3 regions of the Streptomyces sp. NPDC111628 genome follow, and region 2 is predicted to be linked to each of the others. Evidence: riboswitches for the same ligand, from Rfam matches in the RefSeq annotation. Region 2 holds a riboswitch; each other region holds the start of a gene.
The links. Region 2 has a riboswitch for cyclic di-AMP ahead of rpfA (resuscitation-promoting factor protein RpfA). Riboswitches for the same ligand answer to the same signal wherever they lie in the genome.

Region 1 (4,203 bases), on a different contig from region 2:
TCGAGCAGATATCGGCGCGGGGCGTGGCGGCGTTGCGGATCGCCGACGTGGCCGCGGCGCTCGGCGTCAGCAACGCCCTGGTGCTCTACCACTTCTCCACCAAGGAGCGCCTGGTCGCCGCCGCGTTCACCCATGCCGCCGAGGACGACCTCGCCCACTTGCGGGGGCTGCTCGCCCGTCGTACGTCGGCGCTGCGCCGGCTGCGGGCGGCCGTGCGGTGGTATGCGCCGACCGGTCCGGCCAAGGGCTGGCGGCTGTGGATCGAGGGCTGGGCGGCGGCGCCGCGCGAGCCCGCACTGCGGGAGGTCACGCGCGAGCTGGACCGCCAGTGGAAGGCGGCGATCGCCGAGGTCATCGCCGAGGGCGTGGCCGCCGGCGAGTTCTCCTGCCCCGAGCCGGACGCCGCGGCCCTGCGGCTGACGGCGTTGCTGGACGGGCTGGCGGTGCAGCTCACGTCGTACACGGGCACGGTGTCGCGGGCCCGGGCGCAGGAGTGGGTGGACGAGGCCCTGGCCCGCGAACTGGGCCTGGAGCGGGCGGCGTTGACACCGACCCGGCGCTAGCACCGCCGGGACACCGGCCCGCCGGGAACACCACCGACCTCCGTCGCGACACCACCGACCTTCGCGTCAGGCCACCGAGGCGATCCGCGTCTTGATGTCGTCCGGCGACAGCGTCCCCTTGGCCGTCACGTGGTCGCCCGACGACTCGCCCCGCAGGCGGCGTCCGATCCACGGCACCAGGTACTCGCGCGCCCAGTGCACGTCGTCGCGCCGGACGTCGAGCGTGCCGCGCGGCGGCAGGGGCGGCCAGGGCTGGTCCGGGTCGGCCGGGACGCGCAGGCCCATGGCCTGCCCCGCGCGCAGCGCCACACGGGTGTGGCCCTCCGGCGACAGGTGCAGCCGGTCGGCGTCCCACGCCCTGCGGTCCTGGACGCTCCTGAGCGACCACAGGTCGAGCACCGGGCAGCCGTAGCGGTCGGCGATGGCACGGACGTGCCCGTTGTACGTGGCGATCTTGCCGCGCAGGTGTTTGAGGACGGGCACCCCGCGGGTGTCGAACCCGGTGGTCACCAGGACGGTTCCGGCCGCGGCGGTCAGCGCGGCCACCGCCAGCTCGAAACGCTCCGCGACCTCGTCGGGATCGGTGCCGGGCCGGATGATGTCGTTGCCGCCCGCCGCGAACGAGACCAGGTCCGGCGCGAGTCCGACGACCCTCGGGACCTGTTCCGCCACGATCTGGTCGAGGAGCCTGCCGCGCACGGCGAGGTTCGTGTACGTGAAGTCGCCCTCGGGGCGCCGGTCCGCGAGCAGTACGGCGAGCCGGTCGGCCCAGCCGACGAACGCCCCGTCGGGGCCGGGGTCGCCGACGCCCTCGGTGAAGCTGTCCCCCACTGCCACGTACGACCCGATCACTGCTCTGCTGTCACTCTTCGAATCGTCTGCCACATCGGCCCATGATTCACCTTGGAATGTGACCTACGCGACCGTAGGAAGGGATTGACGGGCGGTGAGAAAGGCCACGCCTAAAGTATTCGTCAATTCCGGAATACGGCGAGGGCCCGTACGGCGAGTACACCGGGGTCCGGACACACCGAAGGCCGGACCCGGGGATCTGGGGTCCGGCCTTCGGGGCGCGGAGGCCGCGCGGAACCGGTCGTCAGACGGAGACGCCGTGCGAGCGCAGGAACGCCAGCGGGTCGATGTCCGAGCCGTAGTCCGGCGTGGTGCGGATCTCGAAGTGCAGGTGCGGGCCGGTCACGTTGCCGGTGGCACCCGAGAGGCCGACCTGCTGACCCGCCGTCACCGACTGACCGGCGGAGACGGAGAGCGAGGAGAGGTGGGCGTACTGGGCGTAGTGGCCGTCGGCGAGCTGGATGACGACCTGGTTGCCGTACGCGCCGCCCCAGCCGGCGGAGACGACGGTGCCCGCGCCGACGGCCTTGAGGGAGGTGCCGGTCGGGACGACGAAGTCGGTGCCGGTGTGGTAGCCGCTGGACCACATGCTGCCGGACTGGTGGTACGGGGTACCGACGGTGCCGCCCGCGACGGGGGAGGTGTAGCCGCTGGTGGTGCCCGTGGACTGGCTGCCGGTGTCCGAGGAGGAAGCCTTCTCGGCGTCCGTCGACTTCTGAGCCGGCTTCGCGGCGGCGGGCTTCTCGGCAGACTTCTCGGCGGACTTCTGCGCGGGCTTCTGCGACTGCGCGGAGGACGGCGCCGACGACTTGGCGGCCTGGCCGCCGACCGAGAGCTTGAGCCCGGGGTGGATCAGCGACGGGTCGGAACCGACGGCCTCGCGGTTGTCCGCGTAGAGCTTCTTCCAGCCGCCGTCGACGTCCTGCTCGTCGGCGATCTTCGAGAGGTAGTCACCGCTCTTCACGGTGTACGTGCGCGAGTCGGAGTTCTTCTCGGCGGCGGCCTTCTTGGCCGACGTCGGAACGGACTGCACGGCCTGCTCGGAGACGGAGTGCGCGGGAGCGGCGTTGGCGGCGGCGGCACCCATCAGCGGGAGCGCGAGCGCGGCGCCACCGGTACCGGCGACGGCGATGGTGCGGGTCAGGCGCATGGCCCTGGTACGGCGGTGCTTACCCTTCGCGGGCATGGCGAATTCCTCTCCGGCGCCTGCGAGGTGAGCTGTCGGGTGCGGGCTGGAGATGCCCGGCCGCGCCGAAACGCGGCTTTACCCCAAGCCGTTCCGGGAACCGGAACAGGCAGTTCTACCTGTGGGTCCCCCGCTCCTGCCGTGTACGGGTGGTCGATGAGTGCGGGCTCCGGTCGGCGGCAGGATTAGGCGTCCGTCCGGATCGGTGGTGAACGTAAGGGACCAAGACGCACAGGGACAAGCGAGGGGTTCCCTCGACAGGTGTTCCGATTGATCCTTTACGGGAATATCCGGTAACCCTGCGTCGATTTCCGCCGCGCGCTTTTACCTGAAGCCCCTTGAGAAACAGTTGAATTACGTGAACATGACGGGCAACGCACGGTCACGGATATGACGCTGCTCACGCACCCCTCCTTCACCCTCCGCCATTTCAGGGCCAGTTGTTATTAAGGTGCCAATTCGGACAGAAGGCTCTTATCGGTCCGGAATATCCCTCGGAACGCCATTTCGCGCACAGGTTTCGCGCACAGGTGATGCCGTATCGTCGGGTGGAGCCCGTCGGCGAGCAGCGGCGGCGGGGCGGAGTGGGAGGAGCCCCCGTGACGCAGCAGGTCCCGTCGACCGAACCCGAGCTGACCGGCGTGCGCAACTTCCGGGACGTGGGCGGACTGCCGACCGTGGACGGGCGGCGGGTGCGGCAGGGGGTGCTGTTCCGCAGCGGTCACCTGGCGCACGCCACCGGGGAGGACGCCGCGTTCCTGGCCTCGCTGGGCCTGCACACGATCTTCGACTTCCGCAACGCGGCCGACCAGAAGCTCGAGGGCCCGGACGTCGAGCTGCCGGGCGTGCGCAATGTGAACCTGCCGCTGAGCGACCCGGCCGACGGCGCCGAGTTCTGGAAGATGGTCCGTGACGGCGACCTCGACCAGCTGCGCGAGATTCTGGCCGACGGCAAGGCCGCGGGCCGGATGATCGGCTCGTACCGCTCGATCGTCACGGAGCGCACCGCGGAGCACTCCCGCATCCTGCACGCGCTCGCCGAGGACAGCGTCCCGGCCCTGATGCACTGCGCCGCCGGAAAGGACCGCGCGGGCCTGTCGATCGCCGTCACCCTGCTCGCCCTGGGTGTCGAGCGGGATGCCGTCGTCGAGGACTACCTGAAGTCGAACGCCGCACACCGCCGCTACAAGGTGCGCCGCAGCGGTTCCGCGGCCTCGGCCTACTCCCCCGAGGTCATGGAGCTGCTCAGTCCCCTGTTCGACGCGCGCGCCGAGTACCTGGCGGCGGCCTTCGAGACCGTCGAGGAGACCTGGGGCGGCGTGGACGCCTACCTGGAGCAGGGCCTGCGGCTCACTCCCGGGACCCGGGAGCGGCTGCGCGAGCGGATGCTGGACTGAGTCACCCGCCCGCGGACGGCGCTACTTGGCGCCCACCTCGAACAGCAGGTAGAGGAAGCCGCCGAAGACGTGCCCCAGGGCGATGTAGATGATCAGTCGCACCCACAGGGCGCGCGGGAGCTTCTCCTCCGTGGCACTCATGGCGTCTCTCCGGGGGTCGGGCCGAGGCACAGGGCGGCCGTCGGGCTCTGCAGCAGGGTGTGGA
Region 2 (4,203 bases):
CGCTGGGCGACGTACTGCCGTATCGGGTAGGCGAGCGCCACGACGAGCGAGCAGAGCACCATCGCGAGCAGCGCGGCCCGGCCGGTCAGCCGGGAGCGCCGGGCCTGGCGCTTGGTCTGCGAGCGGTAGACCCGGGCCGCGGTCTGTTCCCCGATGATCCGGATCCTGGTCGCGGTGGAGAAACGGTCCCGGTCCTTCACGGCCATCTGGTCTCCGCCTCCCGTGCACGCGCGTACGTCCCCGCACACGGTACGGGACCGGATACGGGGACGTACGTACGACGCTGCCTTCTACCGGGCCGTCAGCCCTTGAAGCGGGGGAACGCGCTGCGGCCGGCGTACACCGCGGCGTCGTCGAGGATCTCCTCGATGCGCAGCAGCTGGTTGTACTTGGCGACGCGCTCGGAGCGGGCCGGGGCGCCGGTCTTGATCTGGCCGCAGTTGGTGGCGACGGCGAGGTCGGCGATGGTGACGTCCTCGGTCTCGCCGGAGCGGTGGGACATCATGCACTTGAAGCCGTTGCGCTGGGCCAGCTCGACGGCGTCCAGGGTCTCGGTGAGCGAACCGATCTGGTTGACCTTGACCAGCAGGGCGTTGGCCGAGTTCTCCTCGATGCCGCGGGCCAGGCGCTCCGGGTTGGTGACGAACAGGTCGTCGCCGACCAGCTGGACCTTGTCGCCGAGCTTGGCGGTGATGGTGTTCCAGCCGTCCCAGTCGTCCTCGAACAGCGGGTCCTCGATGGAGACCAGCGGGTACGCCTCGACCAGCTCGGCGTAGTACTCGGTCATCTCGGCGGCGGTGCGCTGCTTGCCCTCGAAGGAGTAGGAGCCGTCCTTGTAGAACTCGGACGCGGCGACGTCGAGCGCGAGGGCGATCTGCTCGCCCGGGGTGTACCCGGCCTCCTTGATCGCCTCGAGGATGAGGTCGAGGGCCTCGCGGTTGGAGCCGAGGTTCGGGGCGAAGCCGCCCTCGTCGCCGAGGCCGGTGGCCAGGCCCTTGTTCTTCAGGACCTTCTTGAGGGTGTGGTAGACCTCGGCGCCCCAGCGCAGCGCCTCGGAGAAGGACTCCGCGCCGATCGGGGCGATCATGAACTCCTGGATGTCCACGTTGGAGTCGGCGTGCGAGCCGCCGTTCAGGATGTTCATCATCGGCACCGGCAGCAGGTGCGCGTTCGGACCGCCCAGGTAGCGGAAGAGCGGCAGGTCGCTGGCCTCGGAGGCGGCGTGGGCGACGGCGAGGGAGACGCCGAGAATGGCGTTGGCGCCGAGCGAGGCCTTGTTGTCGGTGGCGTCCAGGTCGAACATGGCCTGGTCGATCAGGCGCTGCTCGGTGGCGTCGTAACCGACCAGCTCCGGGCCGATCTGCTCGATGACGGCGAGGACGGCCTTCTCGACGCCCTTGCCGAGGTAACGGCTCTGGTCGCCGTCACGCAGTTCGATGGCCTCGAAGGCACCGGTGGAGGCGCCGGACGGAACGGCGGCACGCCCCGTGCTGCCGTCGTCGAGGCCGACCTCGACCTCGACCGTGGGGTTGCCTCGGGAGTCCAGGATTTCCCGGGCTACGACGACGTCGATGGACGGCACGAGCATCTCCTTCTTCAATGTGACGCTTCAGTGTGACGCTTCGGTCTGCCGCGGTCCCGCGGGACCGCGGCGGCTCTGCGGGACCGAGCCTAACCGGCTCCGGGCGATCGGCCAGCCGATCGCCCACCCGCTGGACAGAACCGAGAGTAAATTGTTTCCGAACGGAACAAAGGTGGAACATGAAAATCCCGCCCCGGTGCGTACGGGGGAACACGCACCGGGGCGGGAGTCGCGGGGCGGGCCGCCGCTTACTTCAGGTGCAGCTGCTGGCCCGGGTAGATCAGGTCGGCGTCGTCGACGATGTCGCCGTTCAGCTTGAAGAGCTTCGCCCAGCCGCCCTTGACGTCGTGCTCCTCGGCGATCGAGCTGAGGGTGTCGCCCTTGACGACCTTGTACTCGCCGTCGCCCTTCTCGACCTTCTTGCCGGTCGGGGTGGTGACGGTCTTCTTCGCGGGCTTCTCGGCCTTCTGCTCCGCGGCCGGACGCTCGGAGGAGCGGGAGGCCTTCTGCTCGGTGGAGCGCTCGGCGGTGGAGCCGCTGCTCTGGCTCTGCGAGCCCTCGGAGCTGCCGGAACCGCTGTCCTGCGAGCCGCCACCGGTGTAGGCGGCACCCGACAGGCCGGTGCCGCAGACCGGCCAGGCGCCCTTGCCCTGGCCCGCGAGCACCTTCTCGGCGATCTCGATCTGCTGGGACTTGCTCGCCTGGTCGGCGGAGGAGGCGTACTGCGTACCGCCGTAGGCGGCCCAGGTGGAGCTGGAGAACTGCAGACCGCCGTAGTAACCGTTGCCGGTGTTGATGGACCAGTTGCCGCCGGACTCGCACTGGGCGACGGCGTCCCACTCGGACGCGGTGGCGGCGGAGGCGTTGCCGGCCGCCATCAGCGGGGCGGCGACGGCGGCACCGGTGACGCCGGCGACGGCGATGACACGGGTGGCCTTGGACGGGCGACGGTGCTTGCCCTTGCCGGAAAACAGCATGGTTGATCCCCTCACCGACGCCTGCGAGGTGAGCTGTCGGGTTCGGGCCGGTTGAGTTGCCCGGCCGGGTTCCTCCCGGAACTCGGCTTCACCCCTAGCCGCTCCGGCTCAACTGCCCGGTGCGGCACTTACCTTGGGTCCCCCGCTCCTGCCTGCGGCGCTTGACGCGACGACTGTTCCCGTACGGCCGCTGGCAGGATTCGGCGTTGCGGCTGTCGGGGCCCGCGGTGGCGAGCGGTCATGACCGTAGACACGCGCTCCGCGGATTTTCAAAGACGATCACGGCTTCTGAGACCTATCTCTCACGAGATCCAAAAGGGACATACGACCCCTAACCGTGACGCGAACTCCCTCTACTTTTCGCCCGATTCGCCCGTGACCGTGAGCGTCTGACCGGGCAGGATGTGGTCGGGGTCGGCACCGACGACCGCCTCGTTGCCGGCGTAGAGCGCGTGCCATCCGCCGTCGATCTCAAGGGAGTCGGCGATGGCCCAGAGACTGTCGCCGGTGCGGACGACGTAACGGCCGTCCCCGGCCTCTCGCTCGTCACCGTCGCGCGAGGCGTGCCGGCCCGCCGTCGGGTCCGTACGGCCCTCCCCCGTCGCGCCCTCGTCCGCACTGCCGCCGCGGTGCTTGCCGGAGCCGGACGAGCCCTCGGCACCCTGCGGTTCGGCGCTGGCGGAGGGGTCGGATTCGGAGGAAGTGTCCGGCTTGGCGGATTGGTCCGCACCCTCGGACGAGGCGTCGGACGACGGCGCGGAAGAGGCCGAAGAAGAGGGCGAAGGGGACGAAGAGGACGCCCCGGACGTCGACTCCGGCGTCTCGGCCGTACCGGTCGAGCCGGTCGAGCCGGTCGACTCGGGTGACTGGGACGACTCGGGCGTTTCGGTGGTCGCGGGCGATTCGGACGACTTGGTGGTGTCCTGCTCCTCCGAGGAGTCCGAGCCCTCCGACGCCCCGTCACCGGCCGTGCCGGAGCCACCGCCCGTGAGGCCCGAGTCGCTGCCCAGGCCGGCCAGCAGACCGCAGGTCGGCCAGGCGGCGATGCCCTGGGCCGCGTGTATCTTCTCGGCGATTTCTATCTGCTGGGAGCGACTGGCCTGGTCGGCGCTGGGGGCGTAGTCCAGACCGCCGTACTGCTCCCAGGCCTCCTGGGACAGCTGCAGGCCGCCGTAGTACCCGTTGCCGCTGTTCTGGCTCCAGGCGCCGCCGGTCTCGCACTCGGCGACCTGGTCCCAGTTCGCGGAGCCGGCCGCGTGGGCGCCGGTGGCGCCGAGCAGCGGGATCGCGATGGCGGAGCCGGTCACTCCGGCGGCGACGACCAGTGCGGGTGCCTGGCGGGGGCGGCGGTGACGACCGTTCCCGGAGAGCATGCGACGACCTTTCACGAGACGACGGGGACCGCGCGGCGGATGACGCTCGACACCACGCTGATCCGTGAACGTATAGGGAGATCATCGCTTGTCACAAGTTCATGCCGCGCAGATCACGTGAAGATCACAGAGTTGAGCGCGTGTCACTTTTGCGTCGGCGACGGACCGTTGCCCGCCGATGACGCGGGCGGTGTGAACGAGACGGGCAAGGTGCGCAGACCTCGCATGATGAGGCCGCCGCGCCAGCGGAGTTCGGCCGGGTCCGCGGCGA
Region 3 (4,203 bases), on a different contig from region 2:
GGCGCGCTGACGGTGGTGAACGTCTTCATCGCGGTGCTGTGGACCTGACGGCCGCCCCCGAGCCCTCGCCCGCGGACCGCAGCCCGGCCCGGGCCCGGCCGACCGCCCCCGCCGCGACCGCCAGCCACCCGGCCACCGCGATCCACAGCAGCGCCCGGCCGGGCGCGTCCAGCCACGGGACGTCGACGACGACGGACACCGAAAGCGTCGCCGCCGCCGTCATGCCGAGCGGGAAGACGGTCGACCAGCGGCGCACGTCGTAGCGCGGGCGGGGCCAGGCGATCTCGGCGGCCAGGAGCACGGCGTACCAGGCGAGGTCGAGCGTGAGCAGGAGGACGGTCACGTCGTGCAGGACGGCCTGGTCGTCCGCGTTCCACAGGTACATGCCGGTCCCGGCCGCCGCGAGCAGCTTGGCACCCGCGAGCGCCGAGATGGCGAGCGCGCCGCCCGCCACCCAGTGGTCCCCGGCCCCCCGGGCCACCTGTCGCAGGTCGAAGCGGAACAGCGCGATCAGGTAGAGCACGATCCCCAGCCAGAACGGCACCAGCGCCGCGTGCGCCAGCCACGGCGTCGAGGTGGCCGCGGCCAGCGTGGCGGCGAGCACGGTGAGCCCCTCCGTGGCCACGCAGCCCAGGAACACCGCCCCGGGCATCCGCCGCCCCCAGTGCTGCACCACCAGGAACAGCAGCCACGGCCACAGCAGGGCCGCCAGCGCCAGCAGCACCGCCGCCAGGAGCGACCAGCCGAGCAGGGAGAAACGGGTGCCGAGCACGGTCGTCGCGGCGACGGCGGTGAGCGCCCCCGGCGTCCCCGCCCGCTGCACCCACTGCACCCGGTCGGCCAGCAGCAGGTAGACGAAGTTCGCCGCCAGTATCAGCCAGGCGCCGCAGGCCAGCACCAGGGCGATCCGGGACAGGACCTCGCGGCCCGTCAGATGCAGGGCGACCGACACGATGCCGGTCGCCATCACCGCGGCCCCGGCCGCCGGTGGACGCTGCGCCCACCAGGCGCGCAGCGCGGAGGGATGGGTGGCCGATGACATGCGCCCGATGCTAAATACCTCGCCGATCAGCCCGGGCGCACCACGCTGTAGATCGACGACTCGCCGTCGTAGAAGATCGATTCCTCGCGGACGTACGCGCCCGGCTTCGGGGCGTGGATCATCATGCCGTCGCCGATGTACAGGCCGACGTGGCTGATGTCGTCGTAGAAGAAGACCAGGTCACCGGGTTGCGCCTGGGAGACGGAGACGGTGGTGCCCGCGTTGACCTGGTCGTAGGTGACGCGCGGCAGCGTCACGCCGGCGGCCTTCCAGGCGGCCTGGGTGAGGCCCGAGCAGTCGTAGGAACCGGGGCCCGTGGCGCCCCAGACGTACGGCTTGCCGATCTGGGCGCGGGCGAAGGCGATCGCCTTCTCGGCCTTGGTGCCGGTCGAGGTGCCCGGCGTCGACGAGCCCGAGGAGTCCGACGAGCCGGTGCCGCCGGAGGTCCCCGAGGACCCGGAGCCGCTCTCCTGCCGGGCGGCCTCCTCCCGGCGCTTGCGCTCGGCCTCCTCCTGCGCCGCCTGCTGCTTCGCCAGCTCGGCGGCCTTGCGCTCGGCCTCCTCCTGCTTCTTCTTCTCGATCGCCGCCAGCCGGGCCTTCTCCTCGGCGGTCAGTTCCGAGAGCAGCTCCCGCGCGGTGGCCAGCTTCTTCTGGACGGTCGACTTGGCCGTCTTCAGATCGGTCTGCGAGTCGGTGAGCGTCTCGAGGCTCTCGGTGGCCTCCCGGCGCTTCTTCATCGTCTCGGACTGCTGCGTGACGTAGTCGTCGACGGCGGTCTTCTGCCGGCCGGTGAGCCGGTTCATCAGCTGGTTCTGGTCGAAGTAGTCCTGCGGCGAGTCCGCCAGCAGCAGCGTCGCGGTCTCCGGGACCGAGGCGCCCGTGCGGTACTGGGCGGAGGCGAAGGAACCCAGCTCCTCGCGCGCGTCGTTGAGCTTCTGGGTGCGCTGGGCGACGTCGTCGAGGAGGCCGTCGACCTTCTTGCGCTGCTTGGTGGTCTTCTCCTTGGCCGCGTTGTACTTCTCGGTCGCCGACCCGGCCTGGCGGTAGAGGTCGTCGACCTTCTTCTCGACCTCCTCCAGGGTCGGCCGGTCGTCCGACGGCGTGGCGTTCGCCGTCTGGGACAGCAGGGCGACGGAGGTGAGGGCCGCGGTGGCGAGGGCCGGGGTCCGTATGCCCGCGACGCGGGTACCGGTGGGACGCGACTTGCGGTGCGACGCCAAGGAGGCGACTCCTTCCAGTGCTCCGCCTACCGGGTTAGCTGTCGGGTTCGGGCGGTGGTTCGGAAGGGTTGCCCTACGGCGTGACCGTCCTCGCGTCTCGTCGAGGGCGGTGCGGCCGATTCACCCCAAGGTCTCGGTGGGTCCCCGGCTCCGGGTGCCGTGCGGGCACGTCGGACTCGGCGGAGGCCGCGCGGACCGGCGAGGTTCGCCGGAGGGGGTCGAGCGGCCTGCCCCGCACCGTAGCCAACTCGTGTGGCCGCTGTGAAGGTTGGTGGGTGATATGCCCGATACATTTTCGTGACCTTTCGTTCGGGTGGCTCCGGGGCGGCCGCGGGCGTCACTCTTCGTGGTTCCGCTGGTCGCAGGGTGTGCCCGCGCCGAGGGGCGGCGGGCATTTTCCGGGGTGGCACCGGGTTGTCGGTGGGGCGCCCTAGACTCGGAGAGCGATGAGCAGCCTCTTTGACGACAGCTTCCTGGCGAACCTCCAGACCCCCCGGGGTCACGAGGAGGAACCCCCGCCGCCGCCCGAGGACGAGCACGGACCGGAGCCGGTGCCGCACGATCTGTTCGGCGGGAAGTTCGACGCGCCCCCGGAGCGGGACACCCACTACCGGGACGGCGCCCCGCGCCCCGCCCTGGACGCCGCCGCGCTCCTGGAGGGGCTGAACGAGAACCAGCGCGCCGCCGTCGTCCACTCCGGCTCCCCGCTGCTCATCGTGGCCGGTGCCGGTTCCGGCAAGACCCGCGTGCTGACCCACCGCATCGCCCACCTGCTGGCCGAGCGGAGCGTCCACCCGGGCCAGATCCTCGCGATCACCTTCACCAACAAGGCCGCGGGCGAGATGAAGGAGCGCGTCGAGCAGCTCGTCGGCCCGCGCGCCAACGCGATGTGGGTGATGACCTTCCACAGCGCGTGCGTGCGTATCCTGCGCCGCGAGTCGAAGAGGCTCGGCTTCACCTCGTCGTTCTCGATCTACGACGCCGCCGACTCCAAGCGGCTCATGGCGCTGGTCTGCCGCGACCTGGACCTCGACCCCAAGCGCTTCCCGCCGAAGTCCTTCAGCGCGAAGATCAGCAACCTGAAGAACGAGCTGATCGACGAGGAGGACTTCGCCGCCCAGGCCGCTGGGGGCACCTCCCAGACGGAGTCTGGGGGAGGTTTCGAGAAGACGCTCGCGCAGGCCTACGCGATGTACCAGTCGCGGCTGCGCGAGGCCAACGCCCTCGACTTCGACGACCTGATCATGACCACGGTCAATCTGCTGCGCGCCTTCCCGGACGTCGCCGAGCACTACCGACGCCGCTTCCGGCACGTCCTGGTCGACGAGTACCAGGACACCAACCACGCCCAGTACGCGCTGGTGCGCGAGCTGGTCGGCGTGCCCTCGGAGCACCCCGTCGACGTGCCGCCCGAGGCCGAGGTGCCGCCCGCCGAGCTGTGCGTGGTGGGCGACGCCGACCAGTCGATCTACGCCTTCCGCGGCGCCACCATCCGCAACATCCTCCAGTTCGAGGAGGACTACCCGGACGCGACGACGATCCTGCTGGAGCAGAACTACCGCTCCACGCAGACCATCCTCAGCGCCGCCAACGCGGTCATCGAGCGCAACGAGTCCCGCCGCCCCAAGAACCTGTGGACCAACCAGGGCAGCGGCGCCCAGATCACCGGGTACGTCGCCGACACCGAGCACGACGAGGCGCAGTTCGTCGCCGACGAGATAGACCGCCTCACCGACGCGGGCGAGGCCAAGGCCGGCGACGTCGCGGTGTTCTACCGGACCAACGCCCAGTCCCGTGTCTTCGAAGAGGTCTTCATCCGCACCGGCCTGCCCTACAAGGTCGTCGGCGGTGTCCGCTTCTACGAGCGCAAGGAGGTCCGGGACGTCCTGGCCTACCTGCGGGTGCTGGCCAACCCGGAGGACTCGGTGCCGCTGCGCCGCA

Region 1: another riboswitch for cyclic di-AMP. It lies ahead of ACZ7MF_RS10050 (M23 family metallopeptidase); the one in region 2 lies ahead of rpfA (resuscitation-promoting factor protein RpfA).
Region 3: another riboswitch for cyclic di-AMP. It lies ahead of ACZ7MF_RS03175 (C40 family peptidase); the one in region 2 lies ahead of rpfA (resuscitation-promoting factor protein RpfA).

Annotation. Positions count from the first base shown of each region.
Region 1 covers NZ_JBVKBZ010000002.1:495,492-499,694, reverse strand. The annotation lists gene ACZ7MF_RS10060 (TetR/AcrR family transcriptional regulator) at 1-563, shown strand, start outside; gene ACZ7MF_RS10055 (SGNH/GDSL hydrolase family protein) at 630-1,415, opposite strand; gene ACZ7MF_RS10050 (M23 family metallopeptidase) at 1,660-2,601, opposite strand; cyclic di-AMP (ydaO/yuaA leader) riboswitch at 2,604-2,763, opposite strand; gene ACZ7MF_RS10045 (tyrosine-protein phosphatase) at 3,201-3,998, shown strand; gene ACZ7MF_RS10040 (DUF6126 family protein) at 4,020-4,139, opposite strand; gene ACZ7MF_RS10035 (helix-turn-helix domain-containing protein) at 4,136-4,203, opposite strand, start outside.
Region 2 covers NZ_JBVKBZ010000009.1:307,288-311,490, reverse strand. The annotation lists gene divIC (cell division protein DivIC) at 1-206, opposite strand, end outside; gene eno (phosphopyruvate hydratase) at 302-1,582, opposite strand; gene rpfA (resuscitation-promoting factor protein RpfA) at 1,831-2,559, opposite strand; cyclic di-AMP (ydaO/yuaA leader) riboswitch at 2,563-2,729, opposite strand; gene ACZ7MF_RS38935 (transglycosylase family protein) at 2,913-3,932, opposite strand; gene ACZ7MF_RS38930 (cytochrome P450 family protein) at 4,076-4,203, opposite strand, start outside.
Region 3 covers NZ_JBVKBZ010000001.1:641,457-645,659, forward strand. The annotation lists gene ACZ7MF_RS03165 (hypothetical protein) at 1-48, shown strand, start outside; gene ACZ7MF_RS03170 (tellurite resistance/C4-dicarboxylate transporter family protein) at 26-1,042, opposite strand; gene ACZ7MF_RS03175 (C40 family peptidase) at 1,069-2,262, opposite strand; cyclic di-AMP (ydaO/yuaA leader) riboswitch at 2,269-2,454, opposite strand; gene pcrA (DNA helicase PcrA) at 2,709-4,203, shown strand, end outside.